DNA from 3 places in the Clostridium sp. JNZ X4-2 genome. Region 2 is predicted to be linked to each of the others. Evidence: riboswitches for the same ligand, from Rfam matches in the RefSeq annotation. Region 2 holds a riboswitch; each other region holds the start of a gene.
What was found. Region 2 has a riboswitch for cobalamin ahead of ACYUJ6_RS11730 (hypothetical protein). Riboswitches for the same ligand answer to the same signal wherever they lie in the genome.
Positions count from the first base shown of each region.

Region 1 (10,704 bases), 720 kb from region 2:
ATTGAAGAGATAGAGGAAGTGATAAATTTCTGTATTCAAGTTGGTCTTCCAATTACATTAGGTGATCTTGGGATTAAAGAAATAAATAAGGATGAACTATTGAAGGTAGCGGAAATTTCCTGCTATAAAAATGATACTATGGGAAATATGCCTTTTGAAGTTACAAAAGAAGATGTGTATTCTGCAATACTCACTGCTGACGAAGTGGGAAAAATGTACAAGTAAAAAACAAGCAGCTGGTGGATGGTAACTGCCCCCAGCTGTTTATTTCTTTGCTATTGTATATCATCTTCCAAAAGTGCCTTGCCTGAAACCAGTCTTGAAAGAGATATATCCCTTATATTTATGAGATTGCTGCTCATAAAATTATTTTGGGCCATTTTTTTATACAGCTTTGAAATCAATTTATTAAACCCTAGGATTACATTGTCAGGAGGAATAATCACAGGGATATTCCTCAGTTCCGTAAGGGAAATATACTTCTGGTTGTTTCCCGTTATTCTAGTTTTCATATAATCTTTCATTTTATCGGAAGACAGATACATAAAAATAAACTCTGCCATTTTCTCACTTGAAGAGGTTTTTATAAGTCCTATGTTTTTTATGGCATAATCTATGCACTCGTCCTGAACAAACAGTGTATTGCCTATAGTTCCAATCATGGTTATTAGCGTATCAAATTTTTCCACCCTGCTTCTTTTATTGATCTTTTCAAAATCATCTTTTGATATAAAATTAACATTTTTAAGCTGGATATTGTTGTTTTTTATATTTCTGGAGGTTATAAGTTTATATCCTGTTTCTTTTTTTTTAGGTGATTCATGCGTGCCGTCTGTTACATGAACTATATCCTCCATTTTTTCAACCTTCCAGCCACTGGGTATAATTCCCATTTTGCTTTTTCGAAATTCACCCCGGCTAAAAGGTCCAAAATCCATAAACCAATATTTAAAAATAGTATCTGCCATTTCATTCATCACTTTGTTCATTTCATCATTCAATTTAATTTTGTCATCTAATGAAGAGAGGATGAATATAATCCTTTTCTGCTGAGCCATGGGTGGTATATATATTTCCAGATTTTCAATGATTTTTTTTGTAAGTGATGTGCTGTTTTCACCCTCCATAGTCATGGAAAATAACGTATTTTGTGTTTTATCCCACATTAAAAAATACTTTAAAAAAACAGGATGGATAATGTATTTTTTTACCCTTATTACAGAAACATGCTGATTTACCCTTCCCCCTATTATATCTTCAGGCACCAGAGTAAACCTGAGGGAAGAATTCAACTTCATGTTAATCAATATATCTCCTTTTTCCAGTTTTACACCTTTCATCTTTTCCGCCAAATTATATTCGATAAATGCAAGCCCTTTATAATTAAACCTGTTATTGCCTATATTCTGGCTTTTTACAAAAGGTACTCCGGATTCCACATAACCTTCTCCATTACCTATTGCAGTTGATCCTCTGCTTATCTTGAAGCAAACGCTGCCCAGTTTAGCTTTCTTCCAACAAATTTCCATGTTTTAGTTCCTCCAGATTATGTTTTATGGATATATCCAGTCTACTGCTTTCATCCATCTGTCTATACAATTTTTCAGTAAGTTTGGACATTTTATTTTCGAACAAAATCTCTTTAAAACTTCTTTCTTCTTTCCACAAATAGCAATCTTCCGCCTCATCTTCAATTTGCTGTAATCTCTTTTCCATTATTGATGCCTCCTAAAAATATTTTTTACTATAATACCTGCAGTTAAATCTATTTTCAAATTCATCTATTAATTCATCACTAAATTTTCCAATTTCATAGGGATCATTTTAAAACTACCCTTTAAAAAATTTGATTTACTCTGCTGAAAAATAAAAAAGAGAATCCAAAGGGATTCTCTTTTTATATGTTAATACAACTGTTTACAAATCAAAAATATACTGCACAATTCACAAAAGCCTACAAGGTACTGCGTACTGCCTTCCGGCAACGCTCCTTAACCTTCACATATGCAACAGTTTGCTTAAGCCACGTAATATCTCCCCCTCCGAAAGAATTAACACTTATTAGGCAGGCTTCCTGGCTCAGATTCATTTTACTCCCTTGTCTTCCCGGATATATCACCAGTGACATAAATAAGGTTTCATCATCCATACAGTAACGGTGGGCTGCAGTGTTTTTTGCACTTTTCCTTTTAACTGTCATTTAAATGTCCTCTAAAATAACAGCACCTAACAGTACATATTAAATTTTTATAAAATATCTGTTCTTAACTGTAGTATATATTAAAAATTTTTATAAGTCAAATGCACTCCGTTTAATAATTTATTTTTATATTATTATCTCTTTTATTTTTTCTTTTATCTTCTCATCCACTTTTACATTATAATTTTTTAGTGACACATTTATATTTAGATTCAATGAAATTCTCACTGCTTCCTTTAACGCTACTATAAAAGGATCTACCTGATTGTATAATTCCATAAGGCCATTTATTTTTTTCTGGTAATCCGATATTTTGTCCAAATCATTATTGAGAAATGCCTTGTAAGTATGGATAAAAAGGTTCGCTTTTACATTAGTAAGACCTCCTATTATGCCATCTCCACCGCAATTCAAATTAGGTATCAAGTATTCATCAAACCCAGAAAATATGGAAAAATCTTTTTTATATGACTTAACTTTTTGTACATAACCTCTTACATTGCTTATAGAATCAGTTGTATCTTTTATACCAACAATATTTTCAAATTCGGTTACCAATTTAAGTACGAAACCCGGAGATAAGTTTGTGGACGTCCTTGCAGGAAAATTATAAAGCAAGATAGGGAGTTCAGTATTTGCAGCTATGGTTGAATAGTATTCATAAACATACTCCTCATTCAAACTAAAAAAATATGGGGTTATAATCAAAACGGCATCTGCACCATATTTTTTAGCATATTTATTTAATTCTATAACTTCCCTTATATCATTACTTCCTGTGCCAACTATTAGCTTTGTTCTTCCACCAACAACTTCACTTATAAATTTTACATAATCTTTCTTTTCTTTCAATGAAAGATTAAAAAATTCTCCTACACTTCCCAGAGCAACAATACCATCTACTCCATCTGAAATCAACTTTTCAGCTAAAATACTTTGATTTTTTGTATCTACTGTTCCATCATCATTAAAAATAGTAACCATAGGTGTAATTATTCCCTTAAACATTTCAATCTCTCCTTGTATAATTAATTTACTTTTGTATCATTTCTTTAGGAAATTCAGTAAGCAACTTCGTACCCGTATCTGTCACCTGCAATATATCAGTTATCCTGGGTCCTCCTACTTCCTTTTTATATATAGTTGGCAATAATAAATCCACTACCATATTTTTCTCCATTATGGTTTTCCCATCCCGCCTTATAATTGGATAAAATTCGGATTGTCTTAATCCCACTCCGTATCCAATAATATCTATAAAATTTTTCCCGTATCCTGCATCCTCCACCACTTTAAAGGCGGCATCATAAACAGCTCCTACTGATACACCCGTTTTTACGGTTTCAATTGCTTTATTCTGGGCCCGAATTAAAACATTGTATATATTTCTTGTTTCAGGATCTACATTGCCAAGTGCTACAGTTCTACACATCTTTGAAGTATATCCCTTGTAGGAAGCTCCTAAATGAATTACAACAGCTTGGTTATTGTCAATAATATAATTGCCTGCAAAAGGATGAATTATAAGCTGTCTTTTTTGTATTAAAACCTGCATTCTAAAAGTTGAGCCTTCTGAACCCGACTTCTGCATAGCATATTGTGCCTCGGCAAGTACCTGAACCTCAGTCATTCCCGGTTTAATAGAGGTTATTGCAGCTTCCATACCCTTTTCTAAAAATTCACTGGCTTTTTTTATACATTCTATTTCATTTTTATCTTTTATAGAACGAATCCTGTAACATATATCAGTTATATCCACAAAATCCATTCCCCTTAAACCCTTGCGCAGGGCATCAAATACACTAAATTCCACAAAATACTTGCTGAAACCGACTCTAGGAGAATCAAATCCCATATCTTCTTTTATTACCTGCACTAATTTTTCACCTAAATTACTTTGAGGGAAGGCATATCCCACTACATTTGAAACAGCACAGTTCTTTTTTATAAATGGTAAATCTATACCTAAAGTGATACAGACACACTCTCCACTGGCGGGAACAACAAGAGCCATACATTCAATATTCGTCAATCCGGTATAATAGATTAAATTTTCTCTATCTACCAACACGGCTATGTCTATACCTGACTTTAAAAGTTCCTGCTGAAATTTAATGAATCTTTTATTATATGTTTTCTCCATAAAACCCCCTCCTGCAGTTATATATTTAAATTCAAAGCTCTTTAGCTACATTCTTAAATAAATTATACATTTTTATACCCCAATGTTTCAGAAATCTTCATAATAATCTCTTTAAGATCTTTTGCAATAAGATTCATCTTTTCATGGTTCATCCTGCTTGTAGGTCCTGATATACTAATGGAACCTACAGCTTCGCCATTATAATCCATTATAGGTGCTGCTACGCACTTTAGACCAATCTCTATTTCTTCATTATCAATGCAGTACTTCCTTTTCTTTATTTCCTTTAACTCCTCTTTCAGCTTATTTGAATCTGTAATTGTATTATAAGTAAATTGATGAAATTTAATATTTTTTATAATTTCTTCTACATCTTTTTCCGGCATAAAAGCTAACACTGCTTTTCCCACCCCAGTGCAATATACATGTGCCCTTTTACCAACTTGGGAGCTCATTTTAATACCGCTTTCCCCTTCTACCTTGTCTATATATATTACCTGATTTCCATCACGCATGGCCAGGTGAGCGGTTTCGTCATATTTATATACTAATTTTTTCAGGTAAGGAAGTGAACTTGTTCTCAAATCCATACCATCTTCAACTAATTTTCCTAATTCAAAAAGCTTTATTCCCAGCTTATACTTTCCATTTTCCAAATTTTGTTTCAAATAACCTCTGTTTTCCAACGTACTAAGAAGCCCAAAAGTAGTACTCTTGTGAAGATCTAATCGATTGGCAATCTGGGTCACTCCCAGTTCATTTTCTCTTCTGGAAAAACATTCTAATATTTGTAAGGCTCTGTCCACCGATTGAATTAAATTCGATTTACTTTTTGGCATCTTATATACATCCCTTTCTCGTTTTACACATAATATCTCAGCTACTTACATTTATTATACTTTTGTTTTACATAGCTGTCAGCTGATAATTTAACCATATCATACACTTTCTTTATGGGTATATTATATTCTTTAGCCTTAGCACAACATTCGCCATATTCAGGAGATACATTCGAGATTTTGTCACCGTAAAATGCTATCTTTATTGAAATTTCACCTAAATCAGTGGGCACCTTTTCCATTTTATAGGAAAGCATATATTTGTGAAAATTAAATATCTTTACCCCAATAGTAGTAGTTTCTTCAAATATAGTCTTTAAAACTCCGTCTAAATCCTTTTTCTGTACATTTATATTTAAAATGCTGGCAATCCTATTTTTCTTAGTAAAAGCGGTTTGTACATACACATCTTTTGCCCCCTGTGAAAATAGCCTTTCTGTTATATACTCATAAAATTGCGGGTTCATGTCATCAATATTTACTTCTATTTTTACAGCTTCTCCTTCTTCAGCCAACTGCTTGCTGTGACAATTTGCTTTTTCATCCTCTGCTGCTGAATCTCCTATACAAATTCTAAGTAAATTAGGTATATCCAAATCTCTATTTCCTGCTCCATAACCACAATTTTCAATATTCATAAGAGGTATTTCTCCAAAATCACTGCAAATAGTTGATATAATGGCAGCTCCTGTAGGAGTAACCAATTCATTTTCTACACCTTTTGAATACACTTTAATTCCATGCAATAATTCAAGAACAGCTGGTGCCGGAAGCGGTATAATTCCATGAGCACATTTGATAAACCCAGTTCCCAGGTGTATGGGAGAACAATATACTCTTTCAATATTTAACAAGTTCAGTCCAATAACGGCTCCACATATATCAACTATGGAATCCAGAGCTCCCACCTCATGAAAGTGTATTGATTCTATAGCAGCATTATGCACTTTGGCTTCAGCCTGAGCTAATCTTGTAAATATCTTCATTATTTTTTCTTTTACTTCTAAATCCAACTGGCTGCTTTCTACAATAACTTCAATGTCACTCAAATGTCTGTGTACATGTTCATCCTTTACTATGACATTTACCTTGGTACCACATATTTCCTGTTTCATTACTTTTTTTTCTTCCAGATCAAAAGGTATATTCAGTTTTACAAGTTCCGCCTTTAAAGCCTCCAATTTCAGCCCGGCATCTACTAATGCACCTAAGATCATATCTCCGCTTATACCTGCAGCACACTGAAAATAAGCAATCTTCATATTCTATTCCTCCTGGAAATTTCTTTATACATTCAACCTGTATCTACAACAAATAGATACAGGTGAACATATAATCAAGCTATTTTTGAATTATTCTTTTAATACGGATATATCAACACCCCTTTGACGAAGCCATTTAGGAAGCAGTTCCTTATCAACTCTTTCACTAACTTCAGGTGCTTTTTTGATAAGTAACTCTGCAAGGGATTCACTTACATTCAATGCTCCCATTGCTCCATCAAATATGATAACATTCTTGGTCCCTGTAGCTGCATATGCAAAACTCATTGCCGTTTTGGTATCTTTGACAAGAGCTGCATAATCCATGTAATTTAAATTGAGGGGATCTCGATTAAACAGCTCTGCCTGCTCACTTCCTACAACTAATGTAGGTATATGTTGAGCAAAGAAAGCCGAAGGATACCCTGTCCATGCGTAGTTATGAATACACATTTTTATAGCAGGATTTATAGGAGGTATGCTTTCCAATAGAGGTTTACCGTTCTTGCCATAGAAAGCTTCAGTATACCAGGTATATGGAGCCATAGGCCTATCCAAATCATAGAGATCCGTATTGGCACCTGCAAAATTGGCATATATTACTCCCGCTGAAAATACATAGGGAACAGGACAAGGAAAGTCAAGTACCGCTATACACTTATCTATTTCACCAAATAATGTCATTATCTTTCCATATTGTTTGCAGCCTATGAAAGTTACTTTATTATTCAATTCATACAAATCATTGTTTACATCTACACCCACAATACCATTTGGTGCAACATCCAAAAAAGCTGCAAATGCAAACTTTTTCTGTACAAAATCCGAATCAAAAAGGGCTCTTGCAACAAAATTTGCTCCCCTTGGTCCAAGATTCTGATGATAGGTGGATCTGGTTTCAATACGGGCATAAGACATTCCAAAAGGTTTTACTGCCTTATCCACCTGGCGGTGAAAATGTACTTCACGGACATCACTGTGATGCGCATGTACTATCCAGTCTGCATCATAAACCTTTTTAAGTCCATATAATGTACCTATTTCAGTTTCAATGGGGATTCCCTGATCTACCGGAGCCACCCCTATTGCCTTACCATTAAAATACTTATCCAGTTCATATCTTTTTATATATTCCTCGGTCTCACGGAAACGCATTCCAACACCTGCACGTAGACGCACATCCTTACATCCAGTTCGCTTTTCTATTACATCCTTGATGGTTTTTAAAAGTTCTGCATAGGGCTGCCCGCCTAAAAGAGTAAATCCATGATGGGAGGCTAGAATATTAACTGAATGCTCAGGCTTTATCATACTCATGTCAACTTTCATAAGAGCTGCTTCTGCAGCTTTTCTTACTTTTTCTATACCATTTTCTCCCGGAAAAATCACATCAGGCAAATCAGGGAAAAGCTCTTTCAGGTGAATTGAAGTCATACCCGGAAGGTCAGCTGCTCTGGTTTTCACCAAGGATGGATCAATACCATACTGTGATGTTTTTGGAGATATGGGAGTAATTGCTGATCTCATTATTTATCCTCTCCTTTCTTACATCCATCAATAATTTTGTCTAATACTTCTCTATCTTCTTCAAAATAAAATCCACGTGAAGAATATTTCTTTTTAACTTTCTCTGGTAAGTCCCATGCAGTAGCTGTTTTGCCATACCACTGCCATCCGCCTTCAACTGGATTGAGCTCACATCCTGCAGCATCCAAAAGCCTTAATATAGGTTGTATACATTCTATGGTACACCCTGTACGAATACCTGTTTGAAGTGAAACTTCCTCTGGAGTTTTTGCTCCTTTTAAAATAGCTGCAGCCGCTTCTTCCGCTCTTACCCCTACACAATAACAAAGGGTTTGCTCTGGATGAAGATGTGCTTTTACACAAAGATCTATTATGTCATCATAATTTACACTATTTATGTCTACACCTATCTCCAAGGGCTTATCCCTTTTTATCATAGTTATAGCATCAAATGGACATCTTTGCTCGCAATTTGCACAACCCCTGCACCTGTCAGCATCAATTACAGCTTTACGATTTTCAACTTTTATTGCCAGGACAGGGCACACTTTTTCACATGTACGACATGCTTTACATTTATCATTATCTACATCAGGTAAAAGTGTAACTTTTTTCATTGTATTAATTCCCTCCTTAGTATAAAATAAATTACATAAATTTTATTTTCCTAATCATTCATTAGGTTTTATATTTTCCTCCTATATAAAAGTGGGACTCTAATATAGGAGGGGAATATACTCATTTTATTTGATCATTAAACAAATTTTATACTTACACTTCCAAGGCCGTGAAAAGAAACTGTAAATATATCTCCCTCCTGAGCTTTTTCTGCTGCTGTAAATGCGCCTGCAAGAATTATTTCACCTTTTTCAAGTGCAATATCAAAAGCACTTAATTTATTTGCGAGCCATGCTACAGCTGCTGCAGGATTTCCCCAGACTTCTGCACCTACACCACTGCTTACCATCTCACCATTTTTCTCAAACATCATTCCAATCAATTTTAAATCCAAATCTTTAACGGAAGCCATTTTGCTTCCTAAAACCAATCTGGCACTGGAAGCATTGTCTGAAATAGTATCTGCCAATTTAATGTGCCAGTCTTTAATACGGCTGTCAACAATCTCAAAAGAAGGAAAAACTCCTTCAGTGGCTCTGTATACATCTGCAATTGTTATTCCCGGTCCTTTAAGGGTTTCCTTTAGGACAAATGCCAGTTCTCCCTCTACTTTAGGGGCGATAAGCTCACTGCGATTTAATGTGTCACCTTCAAGAATAAGCATATCATCCAGCAGATGACCGTAATCCGGTTCATTTACACCTAGAAGCTTTTGCATTCCACGACTTGTAAGTCCAATTTTCTTTCCTATTATCTTTCGTCCTTGAGAAAGCTTCATATCAACTCCAGCAAGCTGTATATGGTATGCATCTTCAATGCTTAAATTAGGATATTCCTCTGTAAGCTGCCCTATAGGAGTCTTATTAGCCTCTGATGTCAAAAGTTTTTTTGCTATTTCTTTATAATTCATATTTTAATCCTCCATCATATATTTTTATTTCATTTTATTTCTCCATCGCTGACGCAAAGCACCAGCAATAGTTTCTGCCAATAAATCCTTTTCAAGTCCCTTTTGTATTCCCTTTATTAAAGTATCACATCCCAGTTTTGCCTCTTCATGGGGCCCTGGAAGGGCAACTATATAACTCATGCCCGCTTTTCCTACCCCAATGCGTACTCCCTCTTTATGATGTCTGTGATAATCCGGCTTAAATTTTAAAATCCATGGTGTACAAGCTTCTTTATCTATTCTCAATATAGCTTCCACACTGAAATCCTTGTCTTCAGCTCCAACACCTCCTGTAGTTACAATCAATCCATACCCTTCTTCCAGCGCTTCCTCTATGCCATTGGCTGCAGCCAATACATCATCTTTAAGAATGCCTCCAAATTTAACCTTGTATCCTGAGCTTTTCAGAGCATTTATAATATATGGAGAATTGGTATCCTCTATTTTGCCAGCTATAACTTCCGCACCTGAAGCAAATACCTTAGCACGTTTTGAAACTGCCTTTTTAATTTGTGTAGTGAGTCCGGCAGATTTTTCTAGGACATCCTTTGCTTCTTTAGAATCAAGCGCAATAAGCCCAAGTATACCTTCTGAATGTACTGCAGCATTATCTCCTACCTCCACTCCAGAAATTTGAGATAGTCTAAGTAATATTTCCTTTTCTTTTCCTATAACCGATTCAGCTTTAACTTTGCGTTTCATAATGTCAAAGGCCAAAAGTCCAGGTCTTACATCTACAACCATAATTTCTTTGGTTGTCATATTAAGTACATTGGCAACTTTTTCTGCAATTTCGCCAAGATTGGCATTTTTTAAATTTACATTATCAATCCAAAATGTAGTCTTTTCAAGTAAATCCCATTCCAATTAGAATCATCCTTTCAAATTTTCTATGACATCCAGGCTAAAATCAAGTATTGGAGCATCAATAATTGCCCTTCCTACATCAACAATATCAGCACCACAATCCTTTATAATTTTAATATCTCCTAAAGTAATTCCTCCTGCATATGCTATCTTAATATTTTCACGCCATCCATTTTTTTCTGAAATATTTACAACGGACTTCAAATCTTCTATATTTCCTGTATCCACCATAATTATTCCTGCTCCAGCTTCCACTGCCTGAACTGCTTCCTGCACTATAGGATCTATTTCCCCCCGAA
Region 1 is NZ_CM142685.1:3,160,174-3,170,877, forward strand. Features, by position in the region: gene ACYUJ6_RS15200 (glycerol dehydrogenase) at 1-225, shown strand, start outside; gene ACYUJ6_RS15205 (restriction endonuclease subunit S) at 276-1,529, opposite strand; gene ACYUJ6_RS15210 (hypothetical protein) at 1,504-1,716, opposite strand; cobalamin riboswitch at 2,048-2,244, opposite strand; gene ACYUJ6_RS15215 (dihydrodipicolinate synthase family protein) at 2,327-3,208, opposite strand; gene ACYUJ6_RS15220 (M24 family metallopeptidase) at 3,234-4,343, opposite strand; gene ACYUJ6_RS15225 (IclR family transcriptional regulator) at 4,406-5,182, opposite strand; gene larC (nickel pincer cofactor biosynthesis protein LarC) at 5,224-6,444, opposite strand; gene ACYUJ6_RS15235 (hypothetical protein) at 6,535-7,971, opposite strand; gene ACYUJ6_RS15240 (4Fe-4S binding protein) at 7,971-8,588, opposite strand; gene ACYUJ6_RS15245 (2-keto-4-pentenoate hydratase) at 8,726-9,499, opposite strand; gene ACYUJ6_RS15250 (molybdopterin-binding protein) at 9,524-10,405, opposite strand; gene ACYUJ6_RS15255 (beta/alpha barrel domain-containing protein) at 10,412-10,704, opposite strand, start outside.
Region 1: linked by a shared signal. The riboswitch ahead of ACYUJ6_RS15210 (hypothetical protein) and the one ahead of ACYUJ6_RS11730 (hypothetical protein) in region 2 are both predicted to bind cobalamin.

Region 2 (9,638 bases):
TATCTTATTTTGTATACAGGCAGTTTTAAGAACCCACTCACCTATAGGCACTATAGACCCTGTTTCTTCAGCCAGGTTTATAAATTCCAAAGGCATGACCCATCCAAGTATGGGACTGTTCCATCTAATTAAAGCTTCAAATCCAACTACCTTTTTAGTTTTTATATCAACTTGAGGCTGATAATATAATATAAATTCGTTGTTCTTTATTGCTTTCCTCAATTCTCTCTCAAGTTCTGTCTTCCTTAAAATCTCTTCATACATGGATTTTTCAAATAATCTATAAGAATTTTGGCCAGATAACTTAGATTTATTCAATGCTATATCTGCATTTCTAATTAGCTTTGCAACTTTATTCCCGTCCCTGGGGAAAACTGTTATACCTACATTAGCTGACACCAAGGTTTCTTTTCCATCGAAATCCCACAATCCACTTATTGTATCCACTATATATTCAGCTAAATCATTTAATTTTATTTTATCACTTATTTCACGTTTCAAAAGCAAAAATCCATCTCCGCCCATCCTTGAAACTACTCCAATATTCAACTCTTTCAAGGTGTTTCCTATTTTTTTTAATAATTTATCCCCATACTCGTATCCGAAAATGTCATTTATACTTTTAAAATTGTTCAATTCGATTTGGAATATTGAAAAACTTTTTCTGGGATATTTTTCAATTTGATTCTCAACCTCCTTTGTAAAATAATTCCGATTATATAAATTAGTCAACTGATCATAATAAGCCATATTTGCCATTTTATCATATCGAAGTATAAATTTTTTATATGATGCATATAATTGTTCGTATGTATTATAAAGTTCTGTATAATTTTCACTAGTAACTTTGGTTCTGCCTGAGTCTTCAATCAATCTATACTCCAATTTGGCCAATACCATGAATTCATTACGAAAGAAGTTAATAATTTTTTTCATATTTTTTTCTGAAATAACAGGTACTCTCATAATACCATTGACATATTCCTTATTTCCCTGGCTAAATTCATCTGATTTTTCTATAGCATTTTTTCTGTAACTTTCTTTAAAAAATACTGGATTTAAAAAAGTTGTTGCAATATGTTTTTTATTTATAATTATAGGTATACCTATGTAAATCAGACCATTACAATGTTTATAAACTCCGATCTTATTTCCCCTGTCAATCTGCCTAAGTATATCCTCTTCATGCCCGTCACATACCAATCCAGGATATAAGCCAGATTTAAACGGTACATTAAATACATCTCCATTAATATATTTTATTAAACATGATATCCCCGTTATAGAGTAAAAACTCTCCATTAAATTTTTAAACTCAGGTATGTCTACCAAATTTGACAATCTATATTCCATATTAACACCAACTTTCATCTATACTGCATATTTTACAAAACTTATTTAAACATCTACTGTGACTGTGTTATATACGTATGAGCATTACATGGTATATCAATCATATTAAGATTAGCTTTGTTCTTTAAATATTAAATACTGTTATTATTTATATGCCCCATATGGAAAGTATATAATCCTTTTATAAATTATTTAAATGCTCTTTAATCAAATTTTATATTCTTTAATTTATCTTTAAATAGATCACCTAAAGTAACTCCCTGGTTAGAATTATCTATATATTCTTTAAAGTCCCCCTTAGAAGAGCTATCTTCAGCTTCTTTTATGCTGAGTGACATTCTGTTGGCTTTTGCATCTATATTGAGTATTTTTACTTTTACTACATCTCCTACACTTAAAACATCTGAAGGTTTCACAATATGTTCTCGAGATATCTCAGATATGTGTACAAACCCTTCCAGCCCGGATTGAATTTCTACAAAAGCACCTATGTTTATAATTTTGATCACAGTTCCTTGAACTATATCATCTAATTTATATTTTTCATTTACCTTGCTCCAGGGATTATCTTCCCTATTTTTCATAGAAAGTGAAATTCTATTTTTTTCTTTATCCACATCCAAAACATAAACCTTAACATGGTCACCTATAGATACCACTTCAGAAGGATTTTTTATTCTCTTCCATGAAAGCTGAGAGACATGTACTAATCCATCTACACCGCCTAAATCAATAAATGCTCCAAATCCTGTGAGTCTACTTACAACTCCTTCCCTTTCCTCACCCTTTTGTATATTATTCCACAGCTGTTCTGCCTTTTTTGCCAGCTCTATTTGTTCAACTTCTCTTCTGGACAGCACAATTTTATGCTTGCTCTTATCCAATTCAATTATTCTCACAGATAAAGTTCTGTTTATAAAATCCTCTAAATTGTTTACATATTTTACTGAAAGCTGAGATGCAGGTATAAAAGCTCTTAAATCATATAAATCCGCCAGCACACCACCTTTTACTACTTCCTTTACAACTACCTGAAAGGTTTCCCTGTTTTTGAACAAGTATTCAATTTTATCCCAGGCTCTTATTTCATCAGCTTTTACCTTTGACAATAACAAGCCCTCTTCCCCGCTATTTATATTAACTATATATACATATATTTCATCTCCGACTTTTAAAAGTTCTCCCATATCTTCATCTTCTTTTTTGCATACTTCACTTTTAGGCAATACTCCATCCACCATATAACCTATATTTACCATAGCCTCTTTATCAGTTATTGAAATAACCTTTCCTTTTACTATTTCTCCATTTTTTACATTCTCCATAGTTGAATCAATTTGATCTATAATTTCATTCATTGAACTTACTTCCTTATCATATGACATTAAGATATCTCTCCTTTTATATTTATAATTGCAATTTCAGCAGTCAACAGTTATATTTTATCACAAATTCCAGCCATAAAGTCAAACTTTAACTCTAACTTTCAATAATTATCAAGTAATTATCTGGTATGCTGGATATCTCCATAGCTTTTGTAGCCTAGAATTGAGTCTGCACTTTTTACAGCTCTTACAACGGCTTTTTCTATAACTTCAGCTGCCAAGAATCCTACAACGCTCAAATCTGCCTGAACTTTTGCCGTACCCATGGAAAATATGGTATCCCCGTCAAACATGGAGTGTGCTGGTCTCATGGCTCTTCCATAACCATTATGTGCCATAGATGCAATTTTACTCATTTCAGATTTTGTAAATTTACCATTAGTAACTACAATTCCAATAGTGGTATTCCCGGTAAATAAATTTTTTTTATTGGAATATCTTGAAATCATTATACTCTCAGTACCTGCAAAAGATCTTTTATCTTCCCTTAAAACACCTGCTATTATATTTCCGCTGCTGCTGTCTATTACATCCCCAAGACAATTCACTGCAACTACCGCTCCCACTTTAAGCTCACCTGACTGAAGAGCAAAAGAACCAAGTCCTCCTTTCATTGCATACCTGCTTCCTAGTATTTTCCCAACAGTTGCTCCTGCTCCTGCTCCTATGTTGCCATTTTCACATAAATTCAACTTGGAATTTATACAAGCTTCATATCCCATGGACTTATCCGGTCTTATTTTATAATCACCTATGTTGAGATCAAACAAAACCGCCCCGCAAACTATAGGCACTTTTGTAACGGTTACATCAAAGCCAATATTTCTTTCTTCTAAGTACTGCATTACTCCGCCTGCTGCATCCAATCCAAAAGCACTTCCTCCTGCAAGAACTACTGCATGAATTCTATCCACTAAATTAACTGGATTTAATAGATCCGTTTCACGGGTACCTGGTGATCCTCCTCTCACATCTACTCCAGCAGCTGCCCCATTTTCACATATAACCACAGTACATCCTGTAGGACCTTTTAAATTCTGGGCATTTCCTATTCTTATTCCCTCTATACTATTAAATGAAATTTCCCTCATTTCTACCTCCTATATTATAAAACCCCAAGCTTGCAAAGGCTCAGGGTTAATTGCATAATTTATTTATGTCTCATCTTAGTAATGGCAGTGACAACAGATACCGCAATAATTATAGATAAGATCATTTCAGGCATGCCGTTTGTAAAGGCTACAACTAGTATTCCCTTTTTGGCTGCACTTAAACTTATATTTAGTGCCTTGGAATAAGGACCCAGGTATATAATATATATCATGCCCAGCACACCTACGGTGTTTATCAATGACCCTACGGCGGCAGCTATTCCTACAGATAAAACTTCCCTTTTCATTCTTATGAGCTTAAATACGTAATAACTTCCCACTCCTATAAGTATTCTCGGTAAAACAGATACCAGAGGGTTCATAAAAACAAAAGAAACAGGGGTAGGAGTAGTTATAGATTGAATCACACTAAATACACCAAAGATAAGTCCTACCATAGCACCCACAAGCGGCCCCTCTAAAACAGCCCCTATTATAACAGGTACGTGCATTATAGTGGCTTTCACCGGCGGAATAGGTATAAAACCCAATCCAGTTACACCAAGTACAATAGAAATTGCAGACAGCATGCCAATTATGGCAATCTGTCTAATACTAAGCTTTGACCATGTTTTTAATTGTCTTTCCATAAGTTTTCTCCGTTGTTATTCATTTTGATATAACACGGAACCTCCTTTATAAAATTTAGTTCAGTTTTTTAATAAATACTGACGATTTTATTTTACCACTTTTAATGGAAAGTTCAATAAAGCAGTTAAAAAACATAATCTTTTTTTCAATCTCTATGTATTGGAAATCCCTCTTTAAAATACTCTTCAGGATACAATAAATCTATTGTCTTTCTCCTGCTGCATTTTCCATCTTCCATAAATATATCAGGTATCCCGCTTAAATTTATCCTTATATTTTTTAATGGAAATATATCACATATGTTTTTTATGCACTCAGCCGCAGAATTATTTTTTGTTCCTTTTATATATTCCACTATCTTATGGCCCTTCAGCCAACCTGAACCTCTATACCCTTCATCATAGTTTACTACAGTACATTTCAGCTTATCTCTGTCATTTCCAGATATAGAAGACATGAAAAAGGTTTTAACCATAATATCATCCTGCGGCAAACTATATCCTGCAAAAATTATATGTTTTGCATTTTTCATAAGAAGTCCCATTTCAGTTTTCAATTCTTCTAAAGTTGGTACACTCTTTTCCCTTGAAAGGCTCTGTATTATAAGAGGCATATCATAAGGGTAAGTTATTTGTCCACAATAAGGACACTCTATGGCACCTCTTTTATATGTCTTTTCTTTTTCTGTTGTATACCTCCAGTTTTTTTGCAATGTTTTTAAAATAGATGGCCCAAAAACCTCTGTAGACAGTCTATCCCATCTTTTTGCAAAACTAATTATGGATTTGCCGCATTCAGGGCAGACCCTGGAACCAAACATACCATGGGGAAACAGTATTTTTCCTATCCTCATTATCCTAGAAGGGTAATTATAATCATTTATACTTTTACACTGGGGTTCATCCGTTACATACCATATGCCGGATTCATCCTCATTCAATTGGGCAGAAGATATCTGAGTTCCAAAATCATCATATAACTGCAATTTTAAGCCATCTTTTAGTCTGACAGGCCTTTCATTTTTCTCCTTATGGGCATTGAATAAGTTCCAGAGTATTATGGGATCCCAATTAAAAGATATTATGGCATAGGAATAAAGATAAAATCGTCTTGTATCCCTTCTATAACCTCTGTTTTCAAATGCCTGCGCCTCTTCTATCATAAGATCTACAAGTATTTTTGCAAATTGATAATAAGGTTCCATTTTTTCTCTGTCTGCATATCCCTGGGTACCTTGTATACTAAATCTCTCCAACTCTTCAATAATCAAAATGAGACATCTTTTGGCCGCCTGAACTCTTTCCACCCTTAAAAACTGTGTTTTCCCATGAGAAAAAGCATTAAATCCCATATTATTGTCAATAAGTTGATCAAGCATAGTAAAAAGTTCGTGCATGTTAAACTTGGCGTTGGTACTTATTATAGCCTCTAGAGCTTTTAAATCGTATATCTTAGACATCTTAGAGTCTTTAATTAAATCTTCCGTAATTAATTTTTCAAAAGCATCAGCCAGTTTTTTATCTTTTCCCTTCAAAAAGGAAAAATCCCTTTTACTTATTTTTAAAATAAGCTGCATCAACTCATTAGTTGCATGAAGCCCTAAGCTTTTAGTAGCACCGGCTCCCCAAAGTATAATCGTTTCAGGCCAATATTTTTCAGACATGATGTATCCTTCCTTTTAAGTTTATTCCAATCAATAGCTATTTTAAAATATTATAACCTAATATAGGCTCTTTAAAACACAAAAATGCACTTATTCATCCATAATAAGTGCATTATTAAAGGGATTAGATATGTTTAAGTTAACACCAAACACATATATATAAAAAGGGACTTCTTTTAGAAGTCCCTGATTATCATATTACAAAACTACACTATTAAAAATAGTATCAGCATTACAATTGATAAATCCTTCCCTCCGAAAGATTTCTATGCAAGTATAGGCAGGTTTCCTGACTATCGGCTCATCCTCTTTTTCCCTTCCCAGAAACACTCCAGTGGAAATTTAAAATTGTCACCTGATACAGTAGCGGGGGCTGTAATGGTATTTCACCATATTCCCTTTTAATTATAATATAAACCGTATACTTTATTATTTAATTATGAGTTAATTATATTCTTATTGTCTATATTAGTCAAGTAACTATTCATACTTTTTTCATTTATTTTAATTAATATGGTTACTTTAATCCCTGCTCATAAGCCTCTATCATCTTTTTTACCATCTGTCCCCCTATTGAGCCTGCTTCCCTTGATGTAATATCACCATTATATCCATCTTTTAGATTCACTCCTACTTCTCTAGCTGCTTCCATCTTAAATCTATTAAGACCTTCCTTTGCCTCTGGAACTAAAGTTCTATTTCCATTACCTGTCATGATGAATTCCTCCTTCACATTCTCATAGATTTTTTTATTGAAGTATTTTATTTAATTGTGTATCTAGAGTTTATGTAATTTAAAGTTTTATAAACTATTAAATTCATGACAGATATGAAAAAATCACTGAAATCTTATTAAAAAATTCCAGTGATTCTACTTTTATATCTTTTCATGTCAATTTCTATTTTGATTTTCTAAAACACTTTTGGCCTGACCAATGGTAAGAGGTAATGTATCTGCATTTATTGCTCCATCTCTATCCAGAATTTCAACCAAATGAGCTACTCTTGGAAGTCTTAAATCAATTTTTCGAATAAACTCTTTTTGATTAAACACTTCCTGAGTTGTGCCTCCCCTTACAATTTTTCCTTTATCCAAAAGATAAACCGTATCAGCTAAAAGAGGAACTGTATCCACATCATGGGTGGCAAAGATCAAAGTAATTCCAAGTTTTTTATTTATTATGTCAAGAAGTTTGATTAACTTATATACTCCCCTGGGATCAAGAGCTGCTGTGGGTTCATCCAGAACCATTACCTTAGGCTTCATGGCAAGGACACTTGCAAGTGCTATTCTTTTTTTTTGCCCTCCACTTAAATTATGGGGACTTTTATCATCATAACCTGTCATTCCAACCACCTTTAATGACCATGCTATTGTATCTTCCAATTCCTGCCCTCTCATACCCATGTTCAAAAGCCCATAGGCAATTTCCTGTCGAACTGTAGAATTAAAAAGCTGATCATCAGAGTCTTGAAATACCATGCCTACCATACGTCTTATTTCAACTAAATTTTTTTTGCATACCTGAAGTCCATTTATTGTAATAGTACCTGATTTAGGCTTTAAGATTCCATTAAACAGATGAAAAAGAGTGGATTTACCTGCACCATTGGGACCAAGTATTGCTACCTTTTCCCCGCTTTTTATTTTCATGTTAACATCTTTAAGTGCCAGGCTTCCATCACCATAAGCATAGCTGACTTTATCCACATCAATAAGTTCCATATATTATTCTCCTTTTAAATCAATATATTTGCAATAATTAAAGCTGCCAATAAAACTGCTCCTAATATTCCAAAGCGAAAATCCTTGGCTGGAATGGAGTATGTGAAAAACTTAGCTTGTTTACTCTCTTCGTTATATCCTCTTGAAAGCATGGCATTGTAAACCCTCACACTGCGATCCAAAGATTCTATTATGACATAAACTGCTATTTTTCCCGCATCTTCAGCACGGCGCATCCAACTGGAATTATCTCCCATACGGCTCAATTGGGCATGTCTCATACTTTTTCCCGTATCCTCAATTATAAATATATATCTGTACATCATATCCGCTAAATCTATTATAATTGATGGTACCTTAAATATTCTCAGGGTTTCAAGTATTTCAATCATGGGTGTGCAAAAGGACAGTATACATGCCAGACTAACTGCTGCCATTATCCTGAGCATCAACAAAATTCCAAGTATAAGACCTTCTCTGTAAATATTAAAGCGATATCCAAAAAGGGGAATATAGGTTAATACCTGCTGTCCATTGGTAAATAACATACTGGCAAACACAAGCCATGCTATACTAAAGGGCATAAGCATCCTTTTTATAAGTCTTTTCCAGGGCATATTCAAAGTATAATATCCAATTATAGAAAGTGCCCACAGAGAAACTACTAAGTACCAATGGGAAAGAAAAGTTACAATTATAATTGCACTTAAAAACAAAACTGTTTTTACCCTTCCATCCAAACGGTGTAAAAAACTTTTATTACCAGATATCCTGCCAAATGAAGATAGTTCCATAATTTATTCTTCCTTTAACGATTTTTTATTTTTAGCTGATTCTCCAAACAATTTTTCCCAATGATGTCCCACTATTAAGCCTGCAAAAAAATTTGCTACAGAAAAGGCTCCTACCTGTGCATCACCAGGTAATTCAACAAAAGGCTTGTGATTATTGGATGCCATGGTATTCACCTTGTCATCTGTACCTCCGGCTTCCATTTTATGATTGACCATATATTTTGAAGCCCCAAATATAAAAATAAACAGGATTATCATTACTGTCAACATAATTCTAGTAAATTTATCTAAAAATTTAATGCTTGTACCTTTTCCATTTTTTATATTACCACTTGATTCCATAATTATTTTGCCTCCTCTTTCCTAAGTACACCTGGCAGCAAATCTGGACGTCTTTTTATCATGACCTGAAGAACCAATGCTGTAAATACACCTTCTGCTATAGCTAAAGGCAGCTGAGTAGGACCATAACCTAAAAAGAATATCATCCACTGCTTCATCAAAGGAACATGTCCATGTAAACTTATGGCCAATTCAAGGGCAGCTACCAGATATGTAACTATATCACCTACAAAACCTGCCACTCCTGCGGCCAGCCAAATAGGACTTTTAAAATACCTTAATATTTTCCAACATAAATATCCTAAAATCCCCGCGGCTATACCCATGGAAAAAGTGTTTGCACCAATGGTGGTTATGCCTCCATGTCCTAAAAATATGGCCTGAAAAAACAATACAATAGCTGAAATAACACCAGTTGCAAAAGGTCCTACTATAATAGCTGCCAGTGCAGTACCGCAGGGATGAGAGCAGGAGCCAGTTACAGGAACGGGAATATGCATGCATGATATAACAAATACTGCTACGCCTACCATTGCCAAAAAAGGTTTATAATATAAGTTCTCTTTAACCCTTTTTTTTATCTCCTTAACACCTGGTATCATAAATACAGCACTTATAGCATACCATGTTCCC
Region 2 is NZ_CM142685.1:2,441,204-2,450,841, forward strand. Features, by position in the region: gene ACYUJ6_RS11710 (EAL domain-containing protein) at 1-1,353, opposite strand, end outside; gene rpsA (30S ribosomal protein S1) at 1,557-2,738, opposite strand; gene ACYUJ6_RS11720 (P1 family peptidase) at 2,858-3,829, opposite strand; gene ACYUJ6_RS11725 (ECF transporter S component) at 3,889-4,479, opposite strand; gene ACYUJ6_RS11730 (hypothetical protein) at 4,626-6,143, opposite strand; cobalamin riboswitch at 6,406-6,581, opposite strand; gene ACYUJ6_RS11735 (alpha/beta-type small acid-soluble spore protein) at 6,661-6,858, opposite strand; gene ACYUJ6_RS11740 (energy-coupling factor ABC transporter ATP-binding protein) at 7,036-7,869, opposite strand; gene cbiQ (cobalt ECF transporter T component CbiQ) at 7,884-8,663, opposite strand; gene ACYUJ6_RS11750 (hypothetical protein) at 8,667-9,005, opposite strand; gene ACYUJ6_RS11755 (energy-coupling factor ABC transporter permease) at 9,008-9,638, opposite strand, start outside.

Region 3 (10,704 bases), 740 kb from region 2:
TTGAGATTGACCGTATACTTAAAATTGTAAAAGAGCCTGAAAATGAATATGACGGCGAGGCAATACGAGTTGAGCTTCCTTATATTGGCACCGTGGGTTATGTAGCCAACAGCCCCAATACTGTTTTTAAGGGGACCATAAGTTCCGGAAGATTATATGAGCATATAGGGGAGTATGCCTATGCACAGGTTTATTTTATTACCCATTCAAGCGTGATTGCCCTTGTGCTTTTGCCTGATAAAATAGAAAAAGATTTAAAAGAAGAAGAAATACAGAAAATGGTGAAAAAACTGAACACTATGATACGATAGGTCAAGCTTGAAAAACTAAGTAAAATTTTTTTGAGTGAGATAAACACAAAATGTGTGTTGGCTAATCCATTAATTGTATAAAAAAATTATGATATAATTCTATCATAATAATGGTATAAAGGGAGAAGAAAATATGATTATTAAAGTATCGGCAGCACTTAGAAATGAATATTTGGCAATATCACCATTAGCTCATGAAACAAAAAGAACCAATTTATATAACTAAAAATGATGAGGGTGATGTTGTCTTGATGAGCATAGATGCTTTTGAGAGGAGAGAACAAATTTTACAACTCAGAGCAAAGGTTTTACAGGCAGAGCAGGAGCGAACTAATGGTGAAAAGACTATGAGTGTTTGAGTGTTGAAGAAGCGAGAGACAGTCTAAGGGAACGTGTAAATGAAATGCTGGAGCCTAAAAGAGATGGTTCAGATAAGGATGAAGCTGAAATTACAGGAGGAAAACGTCTAATTAGAGTTATGATGAATATTATGTAGATAATTGTTGTAATATATCCTGGGAAATAAAGCTCGGGATATTATTTTTTTTCACAAACAGTACAGGTATTATATGGAATTACATGCAATAAATGTGCTTGCTGCAAATAGTTTTTTTTATCAGATAGATTGTTTATTTAATTAATTGTTAGGTATAGAGTTAAAGTAAAAGATCAATAAGGGGTATTGAATAATGTATTAACCATAAAAAGAATATTTAGACAAAAAATGACGTGTTATGTAGAAAGTTGTATATAAATAATATAATTCCATTAAGATAAAGTTTTAACAAATATGTTGACAAATACCTATACATGATATATTATCAAGGTAATGAAAATTAAATAATATTTGCAGCAGGCTTCTCAATGAATTAATAGGGAAAGTGGTTAGAAACCACTGCAGCCTCCACTACTGTAAGGAAGATGAAATCCATGTGAAACCACTGAAGGGACAACCTTTGGGAAGGTATGGAGAGTAAGATGATTCCAAGCCAGTATACCTACCTGCTTGCCGGTATATATAGTTCTTTTGGTAGGAAAGACTGGTATCAGATGTATTTCCATTTAAATTGTGAAATATATTAATATGATATGTGAAGACCTTCAAAAGAAGGCCTTTTTATTTATGTTTTAACAAGTTGAAGGTACTTTAGTACCTGAAACTAAAAACCGCCCGCTATGCGGGTGTGATTAAATGCTTAAGCAAAAAAAGTATTACCTTTTTTGTTATAATGATGAATGTTCAAGTCATCAAAATAATTAGAAAGAAGGTAATACTCTATGGCAGAAAGTTTAGCACATAGCAAGTGGTTATGCAAGTACCATATAGTATTTACGCCCAAATATCGAAGAAAGATAATATACTACAAATTGAGAGAAGATATAAAAGAAATAATAAAAGATTTGTGTAAATGGAAAGGTATAAGAATTATAGAAGGACATATGATGCCGGATCATATACATCTTTTAGTATCGATACCTCCCAAAACAAGTGTGTCAAGTTTTATGGGATATCTTAAAGGGAAAAGTTCAATGATGATATTTGATAGGCACTCAAATCTTAAATATAAATTTGGAAATAGACATTTTTGGGCAGAAGGATATTATGTGAGTACAGTAGGACTTAATGAAGCAACAATAGCAAAGTATATTCGAGAACAAGAAAAAAATGATCAAATAATGGATAAGATTACAATAAAAGAATTGGAAAACCCTTTTAAGGGTACAGTTAGGTAATCAATCCACTGAGGCTTGAACAAGGTAAAAGCCAGCGTCATTTAGGCGCTGGAAGTATTACGCCCTTATAGGGCTTGAGCAAGCCACCTCTTTTAGGGGTGGTTATGACTTAAACAGGGCAGGTAAAGAAATACCTGAAAATTATTTTAAGTCCATGGAAAGTAATATCAAAAATGATCCTGATTATTTAATGGATACAAACAAAAGCCCCGTAGTAGATGATGTCGCAAAATGTGAATCCATTGCTGCTGCAGTGATCGCTGACGGTAAAGATCCTACAAATTTTTGGGGAGTTAATCTTATAGAAAAAATATACAATAGTGATGGCATGTCAAAAAATCTTCCGGGAGTAGGAAATGAAGAATATTGTGCATATGCCCTTATACTCTTAAGCGCAGGGGACTTTACCATTCCCGATGATGCAAAATGGACCAAGGATAAATTGATTCAAACTCTGTTAAGTGAGCAGAAATCTGACGGCGGATGGAACAGAAACGTCGTATACCCAACTCCTCAGGCAAATATATCACAAGCTAGTGTTACAGCAGAGGTGATTTCAGCACTGGCACCATATTATAACACAAATGCAGATGTGAAAAAAGCCATTGACAACGCCATTGCCCTTTTACAGGAAAGGCAGGCTTCGGATGGAGGGTTTGGACTTGTTAATAACAGCTCGGATTCAGGAACAGGTGTAACAGCCCCAGTAATAACAGCATTATGTTCACTGGGGATAGATCCTGCCACAGACAGCGGATTTATAAAGGGAGACAATAACCCTATGGATGCGCTATTGAGCTTTGCTTTAAATGACAACAGCGGATTTGGAGGTACAAATAATACATCATTGGATCCTACATCAACAGAAGTTGGTTTTAGGGGGATAACCGCATATAAGCTGTTTAAAGAAGGAAAGGGTTCCATATATAATTTTACAACTGCACAGAGCAGCAATGCAGATCTTTCAAATCTGAGTCTTTCAGGAGTAACTCTCAATCAAGCTTTTGATTCATCTGTAACATACTACACGGCATCAGTTGGCAATGAAGTGTCAAATACTGACATAACAGCGGCTGCAGCAGACAGTAAAGCTCAGATAAAGGTAAGTGTAAATGGAGAGGATGTAAGCGGTCAGCAGGCCAACCTTAATGTAGGGGAAAACAACATAAAGGTTGAAGTCACAGCAGAGGATGGAACTGTAAAGACCTATAACATAGTTGTAACCAGGGCTGCAGAGTCTGTTGTAAATGTGACAGGAATAACTCTTGACAAGACAAGTACAACTGTGGAAAAGGGGAGTACAGATCAGCTTACAGCAGTTGTTGCTCCTGAAAATGCCACTAATAAAAATGTAACTTGGACAAGTGATAAACCTGAAATAGCTGCAGTGGATCAAACTGGAAAGATAACTGCAGAGGCAGAAGGTACGGCCACAATAACAGCATCTACGGAAGATGGAAATAAAACCGCAGCTTGCAGTGTAACAGTTACTGATAATAGTCAAACCAACCTTGTAGATATAAGCACCGATTTGCCTGAAGATGCGTCTTTTAAACTGGGAAGTGATGCCAAAGTAACCATAAATGCTGTAAATAATTCTGATGAAGAGCAGCCCGTTTCATTGATACTTGCACTGTTCAACAAGGACAACAATGCCTTTGTGACTTATACAGCAGCACAGCAGGATGTTGAATCAAAAGGATCCACTGCACTGACAGGTAGTATAAAGTTGCCGGATACGGGAAATTATGAATTGAAAGCCTTTGTGTGGGACGGACTGGATGACATGGAACCCCTCTCCGATGTTAAAACCGTACCTGTTGTGAGCGGTGATACAGGTGAAAATGATAGTGAAGTAACTTTTGCTGACTGGGGTTTGGAGGAAGCAGTGAGGGATTCCATAGGAAAGCCCGAGGGCACCTTGTATAAAAGTGACGTGGACAAGATAACTGAACTGGATGTCACTGGTAAGAATATACTGGACCTTGGTGGTATTGAAAACCTGACTTCACTTGAAACTCTCAATCTGACAAGTAATAGAAAATTAAATGTGGATACCATAAGCAAGCTGAATGAACTGCCCCATCTGGAATACCTCGATTTAAGTAGTACTCCGGTGGATGATTTGAGTGTATTGAGCGGATTGAGCCATTTGCAGTCTCTTAAGTTATATATGAATTCTAAATATGATGGATTTGCTAATTTAGACGGATTAAAAAGTTTGACAAATTTAAAAGAGTTGGATTTAAGTGACAATCCTATTGGTGATATAAATGGGCTAAAAGATCTAACTAACCTGGAAAAGCTTAATCTAGAAGATACTTGTTCAACAAATACTACTATAAGCGATATAAGTGTACTGAGCGGACTGAAAAATTTACAGTATCTTAATTTAAGTAGAAATAATGTAGAAGATGTAAGTAGTTTAGGTGATCTTACAAATCTGCAGTATCTTGATTTAGACAGTAACCCAGTAAACAATATAAGCGCTTTAAGTAAATTGACTAATTTGCAGACCCTTCTTTTGAGTAAATATTCTGGTAATAGCCAGGTTAAGTACGATAAAATAAACGATATAAGTGCATTAAGCGGATTGAAAAATTTAACGACTCTGGATTTAAGTTATAATTCTGGAATAACTGATTTAAGTACATTAAAGGGCTTGACAAATTTAAAAAGCCTTGTTTTATATGGCATAACAATAGACGATGATGGCCAGCAGGATTTAAAAAATGCATTGCCAAATTGTAATATAGCTTTTTAATAATACTTTAACTAAGAGTAATTTATTTTTATGACTTAACAATGAATTCAGGGAGGTCAATATGAAAAAGATTATAAGCAAATTTATTATGTTTCTGTTTGTGTTTGGAATTGCACTTTCAGGTTCAGGAACTGGTGTATATGCAGATACTTCTGCAGTTGCATCTTCAAGCAGAATTTATGGAAATGACAGGATAGAAACTTCACTTGAAATAAGCAAAAATGGCTGGAAGGATGGTGCGGATACTGTGGTAATAGCCCAGGGCTATGGTTATGCCGATGCCCTTTGTGCTGCACCTCTTGCAAAAAAGAATAATGCACCTATAATTCTCTCCAGACAGGATTCGCTGAGTGATAATACAATAAGTGAAATTAAAAGGCTTAAGGCAAAGAAGGCTTTTGTAATTGGGGGAACAGCTTCCCTTTCAAGTAATGTGGAGTCTCAGCTTAAAACACTGGGGATAAGTGATACTGAGAGACTTGGAGGGGCAGATAGGTATGAAACCTCTGTTAAAATAGCCAAAGAACTTGGAAGTGCAGACAGCATTGTAGTAACTTCCGGAGCCGGCTATGCGGACAGCCTTTCTATAGCTCCTATAGCAGCAGCCAAGGGAATGCCCATACTTTTGACTGGAAGCAGCAGCCTTCCTGATGTAGTTGATAATTACATAAAGGGAATGAACGTCAGCAAGACTTATGTAGTTGGCGGCACTGCCGTTATTGAAGACAGCTTGAAAAATTCACTGCCCAATGCCCAGAGGCTTGGAGGAAATACAAGGTTTGACACAAACCTTGCCATACTCCAGAACTTTAAATCTGATCTTGATTTTGACAATGTGTACGTGGCAGAGGGAGATGGTCCTAATGGTGATGAATTTGCAGATGCCCTTTCAGGAGCAGCCCTGGCAGCTCACAAATCAGCTCCTCTGGTGCTCATTTATAAGACCATGACTTCAGGTGCTTCAAGTTTTATAATAGCCAATATGTCTACAAAAACTGTTGTTACAGCACTTGGAGGAACACTGGTAGTTCCCGATGGAGTTGTAAGCGGCGTAGTGGATGAATACAATAAGGGAAATTCTACTCCGGTAAATCCAGGATCTGGAGGATCTGGCGGTGGAGGTGGAAGTACCACTCCTGTTCAGCAGGATACCAAGCTTGTAGATATTGATGGAACGGATAATGGAGGCCTTGCCCTGACCATTACTGAAACCTCAGATAAAGTTATAAATATACAGGCAGCCAGTAAAAGTGCTTCAGATAATATAACCATTACCTTATATGATGAAAGCGGCAATTTAAAATATATAAATCAAGCTGCGGGTTCCATGAATTTGAGTACGGTGCTTTCTTCTGGAAAATATACCGGGTTTGTAAATGCCTCAAGTACAGGAAAGATAACTATACCCGGATTTACAGTTAAATAGGAAATTCTGGAGAATAACTGTATATAACAGTTATTCTCTGTGAAATTTAGGAAATAATTTTAAGGGGGAAAATATGAAAAAAGTTATTAGCAGGATCATAACCTTTTTATTTGTCATAGGTATTGCAATATCAGGTTTTGGAAGCAGTGCATATGCTGCTGATTCAACTTCGGCTTCTTCTACTGGTACTGATGTATCTATAACTAAAGACAGATTGGCGGGAAATGACAGGATAGAAACTTCACTTGAAATAAGCAAAAATGGCTGGAAGGATGGTGCGAATACTGTGGTAATAGCCCAGGGTTACGGTTATGCCGATGCCCTTTGTGCTGCACCTCTTGCAAAGAAAAATAATGCACCTATAATTCTTTCCAGACAGGATTCACTGAGTGACAATACAATAAGTGAAATTAAAAGGCTTAAGGCAAAGAAAGCCTTTGTAATTGGAGGCACAGCTTCCCTTTCAGATAATGTGGAGTCCCAGCTCAAAAGTCTTGGAATAAGTGATACCGAAAGGCTTGGAGGGGCAGACAGGTATGAAACCTCCGTTAAAATAGCCAAAGAACTTGGAAACACAGACAGTGTTGTGGTGACTTCCGGAGCCGGTTATGCAGACAGCCTTTCTATAGCACCTATAGCAGCAGCCAAGGGTATGCCCATACTTTTGACCAGAAGCAGCAGCCTCCCTGATTTAGTTGACAATTACATAAAGGAAATGAATGTCAGCAAGACTTATGTGGTTGGCGGAACTGCTGTTATTGAAGATGGCTTGAAAAATTCACTGCCCAATGCCCAGAGACTGGGAGGCACTACTAGATTTGACACAAACCTTATCATACTCCAGAATTTCAAATCTGATCTTAAATTTGACAATGTCTATATAGCAGAGGGAAACGGCCCTAATGGTGATGAATTTGCAGATGCACTTTCAGGATCGGTTCTCGCAGCCCAGAAATCAGCTCCTTTGGTGCTTATTTACAAGACTATAGCTACAGATACTGCAAACTTTATAAAGTCAAATATGTCTGATAAGACTGTACTTACAGCTTTAGGAGGCACTTTGGTAGTACCTGATACAATCTTAAGTGGAATTGAGGATTTGTATAATGGAAAGACACCTGGTGAAGGCATAGGTGATCCAACTACACCTTCAAATCCTTCTACGGGCGGAGGCGGATCCGGTGGCGGAACTTCCAATCCTGATAGTAATCATGTATCCCTTGTAATTGACGGATACAAGGGCAATATTGTAAGTGAGTCAAGCCTTTCTTTCACTAAGGGAGATACTGTCTTTGATGTGCTGAAGAGAACTCTTGATAGTAAAGGTATCCATTTTACAAATACAGGCAGCGGTGGAACAACTTATATATCCAGCATAAATCATGAGGCTGAAAAGGACAGGCCTCAGGGGGGTGGAAAGTCAAACTACAGCGGCTGGAAATACAGCGTAGATGGTACTTTCCCGAGTTTCAGCTGTGGAGCTTCACAAGAAATACTTCAGGGCGGAGAAAAGATACATTGGATTTATGTACTTGATGTCTGGGATGAGACTTGTTTCAGGGATGTGGATTCAGTAAAACTTAACAAGAATAGTTTGAATCTGAATGTAAATGGTTCCGAAACTCTTGGGGCTACAGTGAGTCCTTCCAATGCCACTGATAAGGATGTAGTTTGGAGCAGCAGCAATGAATCTGTGGCAACAGTGGATGCTAATGGAAAGGTAAAGGCGGTTGGTTCAGGAACAGCAGCTATAACAGCAGAGTCCGTAGACAATGGGAAGTTTAATGGTTATCCTAACTATGATACCTCCAAAAACAAGGATATCTGCACTGTTACAGTTTCAGGTTCCGGCGGTGGTGGCAGCGGTACTAATATTTCAGTAACAAGTGTTACTCTGGATAAAACAAGTACAACTATACAAAAGGGAAGTACAGATAAACTTACTGCAGCTATTACGCCGTCAAATGCCACTGATAAGGGATTAACTTGGTCAAGCAGTGATGAATCCGTTGCAACAGTAGATCAAAATGGACTTGTAACAGGAGTAGGTGCAGGTACTGCAACTATAACGGTTATTACAGCTGATGGCAACAAGACAGCATCCTGTACTGTAACTGTAAATGATGGGACCTTACAGAATAATATTGTAGAAATTCATAAAGAGGGTCTTGATTTGACCATAAGCAAGACTGCAGTTGGTACTGTGAATATAAAGTCCAAGGCTCCAAATGTTTCAGATGATATTACCATCACCTTGTATGATGAAGATGGCAATCTGGCATATATAAATCAAGCTGCAGGAACTATGGATTGTACTACAGTACTTGATTCTGCCAAGAGATATCATGGCTTTATAAAGGCTTCCAGTACGGATAAGATAGAAATATCTGAATTTGGGCTCAATGAAGACACAGTTCCGGTAACCGGGGTCACTCTGGATAAAACCAGTACTACCGTGGAAGCAGGAGGTATAGATCAGCTTACTGCAGCTGTTGCCCCGACAGATGCCACAAATAAAGGATTAACCTGGTCGAGCAGCGACGAGTCTGTGGCCACAGTGGATCAAAACGGTGTTGTAACAGGAGTAAGTGCAGGTACTGCAACCATAACGGTTACTACAGCTGACGGGAACAAGACAGCAGCATGTACTGTAACGGTAAATGCTCAGTCATCTGAAGGTACTGTGCTTGTAAACATTGATGGAACAAATAATGGGGGACTTGGTTTAAACATTACTCAGACTGCAATTGGTGTTGTAAATATAAACTCCAGCAGTAAAAATGCCTCGGATTATATTGCTATCACTTTATATGATGAGAATGGAAATCTTGCATATATAAATCAAGGTTCTGGTTCTATGAATTTCAATACTATACTTGTATCAGGTAAATATCATGGCTTTATAAAGTCTTCAGTAACAAACAAGATAACAATAGATGAATTTACGGTACAGTAAATCTATAAAATAATTTAAAGAATGGCTCTATTTTACAGCCATTCTTTAAACAGCTAAAGGAAGTGAAGAACAAGATGAATAGTGAAAAAGTCAGACATTTTATAGATTTCAAGCAGTATCATGTATTAACTGCTTCCCTGGTGTTTCTCTCCATGATGATAATTATATTTTCCACGGACAACCCTGTGGTGCTTGCTTCCGTGTACGTATTTATGGTGGGAATTATAATATTCTGTAAAGAAAAGAAAAAATTTAAAACAGGTATTTACTATTTTATTCCAATTGCCATTTTGATAATAGGAATAAATATGCTTTTTGTAAGTTCCGGGAGCACCACTCTTTTTTACCTTTTTCACAAGAGATTTACCCTGGAGGCCATAATCTACGCAGTGGTGATGTGCTTCAAGTTTCTGGCGGTAATTTATCTTTTCCTCATACTTGAACTGATGGTTGATTCCGACAGAGCAGTTTCCTATTTCTCTTCCATAATGCCGAAATCCACTCTCATGCTCATGATAAGCTTTAAGCTTATACCCAGCATGAAGGACAGGTTTAAGAATCTGAAAGAGATTTATGAAATAAGGGGAGTCATATTTGACAAGAAAAAGGCAAAGGAAAAGACCAGGAGCTATATCCCTGTAATGTCCGTGCTTTTGGAGGATTCCATGGAAGGTTCCTTTGATATAGGCGAGTCAGCCTATGTAAGGGGATTTTTAAGCGGACATAGAAGCGTTTATGAAAGGCAGAAACTTAAGACCAGGGACTGGCAGGTAATAGTTTTAAGTATTGCACTTATGATATTTTTCGGTATAGCCCAGTTTAAAGAATGGGTGAAATTTAACATATATGACGGTGTAAGCACTGTAAATTTTTTTAATATTGGAATAGCTGTGATTCTGATTTTTATAATAGCAATTACTGTAACTATAATTATAAATAGTGAGGAGAAGGAATATGTCATATATAGAGATCAATAATTTGAATTTCACATACCCTCTGGAAAAGGAAAGATCATTGAAAGATATAAACCTGTCTCTTGAGAAAAATGATTTTCTTCTCATAGCAGGAAGATCCGGATCGGGTAAATCCACTCTTGCCAGGGCTATAGTGGGAACTGTTCCTGATTTTTACGGGGGGACTATAGGCGGTGAGATAAAAATAGATGGAAAAGCTGTAGGGAAGATGACCCATCAGGAGAGGGCAAACAAAATAACCATGGTTTTTCAGGATCCTGAAAGGCAGCTTATGATGAACAAGGTTCACAGGGAAATAGCTTTCGGACTTGAAAATGTAGGGACAGATGAGGCGGTTATAAAGAGAAGAGTCTACGAGGCACTTCAATTTACGGGAATACTTCACCTGGCTGACAGGGACGTGACTTCACTGTCCGGCGGGGAAAAACAGAAGGTGGCAGTGGCTTCCGCCCTTGTATATATGCCAAGCTGTATAATTCTGGATGAGCCCACTTCACAGCTTGATCCGTCATCTGCAGAGGAAATGCTGAATCTGGTAA
Region 3 is NZ_CM142685.1:3,179,370-3,190,073, reverse strand. Features, by position in the region: gene ACYUJ6_RS15330 (HIRAN domain-containing protein) at 1-311, shown strand, start outside; gene ACYUJ6_RS15325 (hypothetical protein) at 563-670, shown strand; gene ACYUJ6_RS15320 (hypothetical protein) at 667-807, shown strand; cobalamin riboswitch at 1,149-1,331, shown strand; gene tnpA (IS200/IS605 family transposase) at 1,590-2,045, shown strand; gene ACYUJ6_RS15310 (leucine-rich repeat domain-containing protein) at 2,200-4,809, shown strand; gene ACYUJ6_RS15305 (cell wall-binding repeat-containing protein) at 4,871-6,235, shown strand; gene ACYUJ6_RS15300 (cell wall-binding repeat-containing protein) at 6,309-9,191, shown strand; gene ACYUJ6_RS15295 (energy-coupling factor transporter transmembrane component T) at 9,266-10,168, shown strand; gene ACYUJ6_RS15290 (ABC transporter ATP-binding protein) at 10,146-10,704, shown strand, end outside.
Region 3: linked by a shared signal. The riboswitch ahead of tnpA (IS200/IS605 family transposase) and the one ahead of ACYUJ6_RS11730 (hypothetical protein) in region 2 are both predicted to bind cobalamin.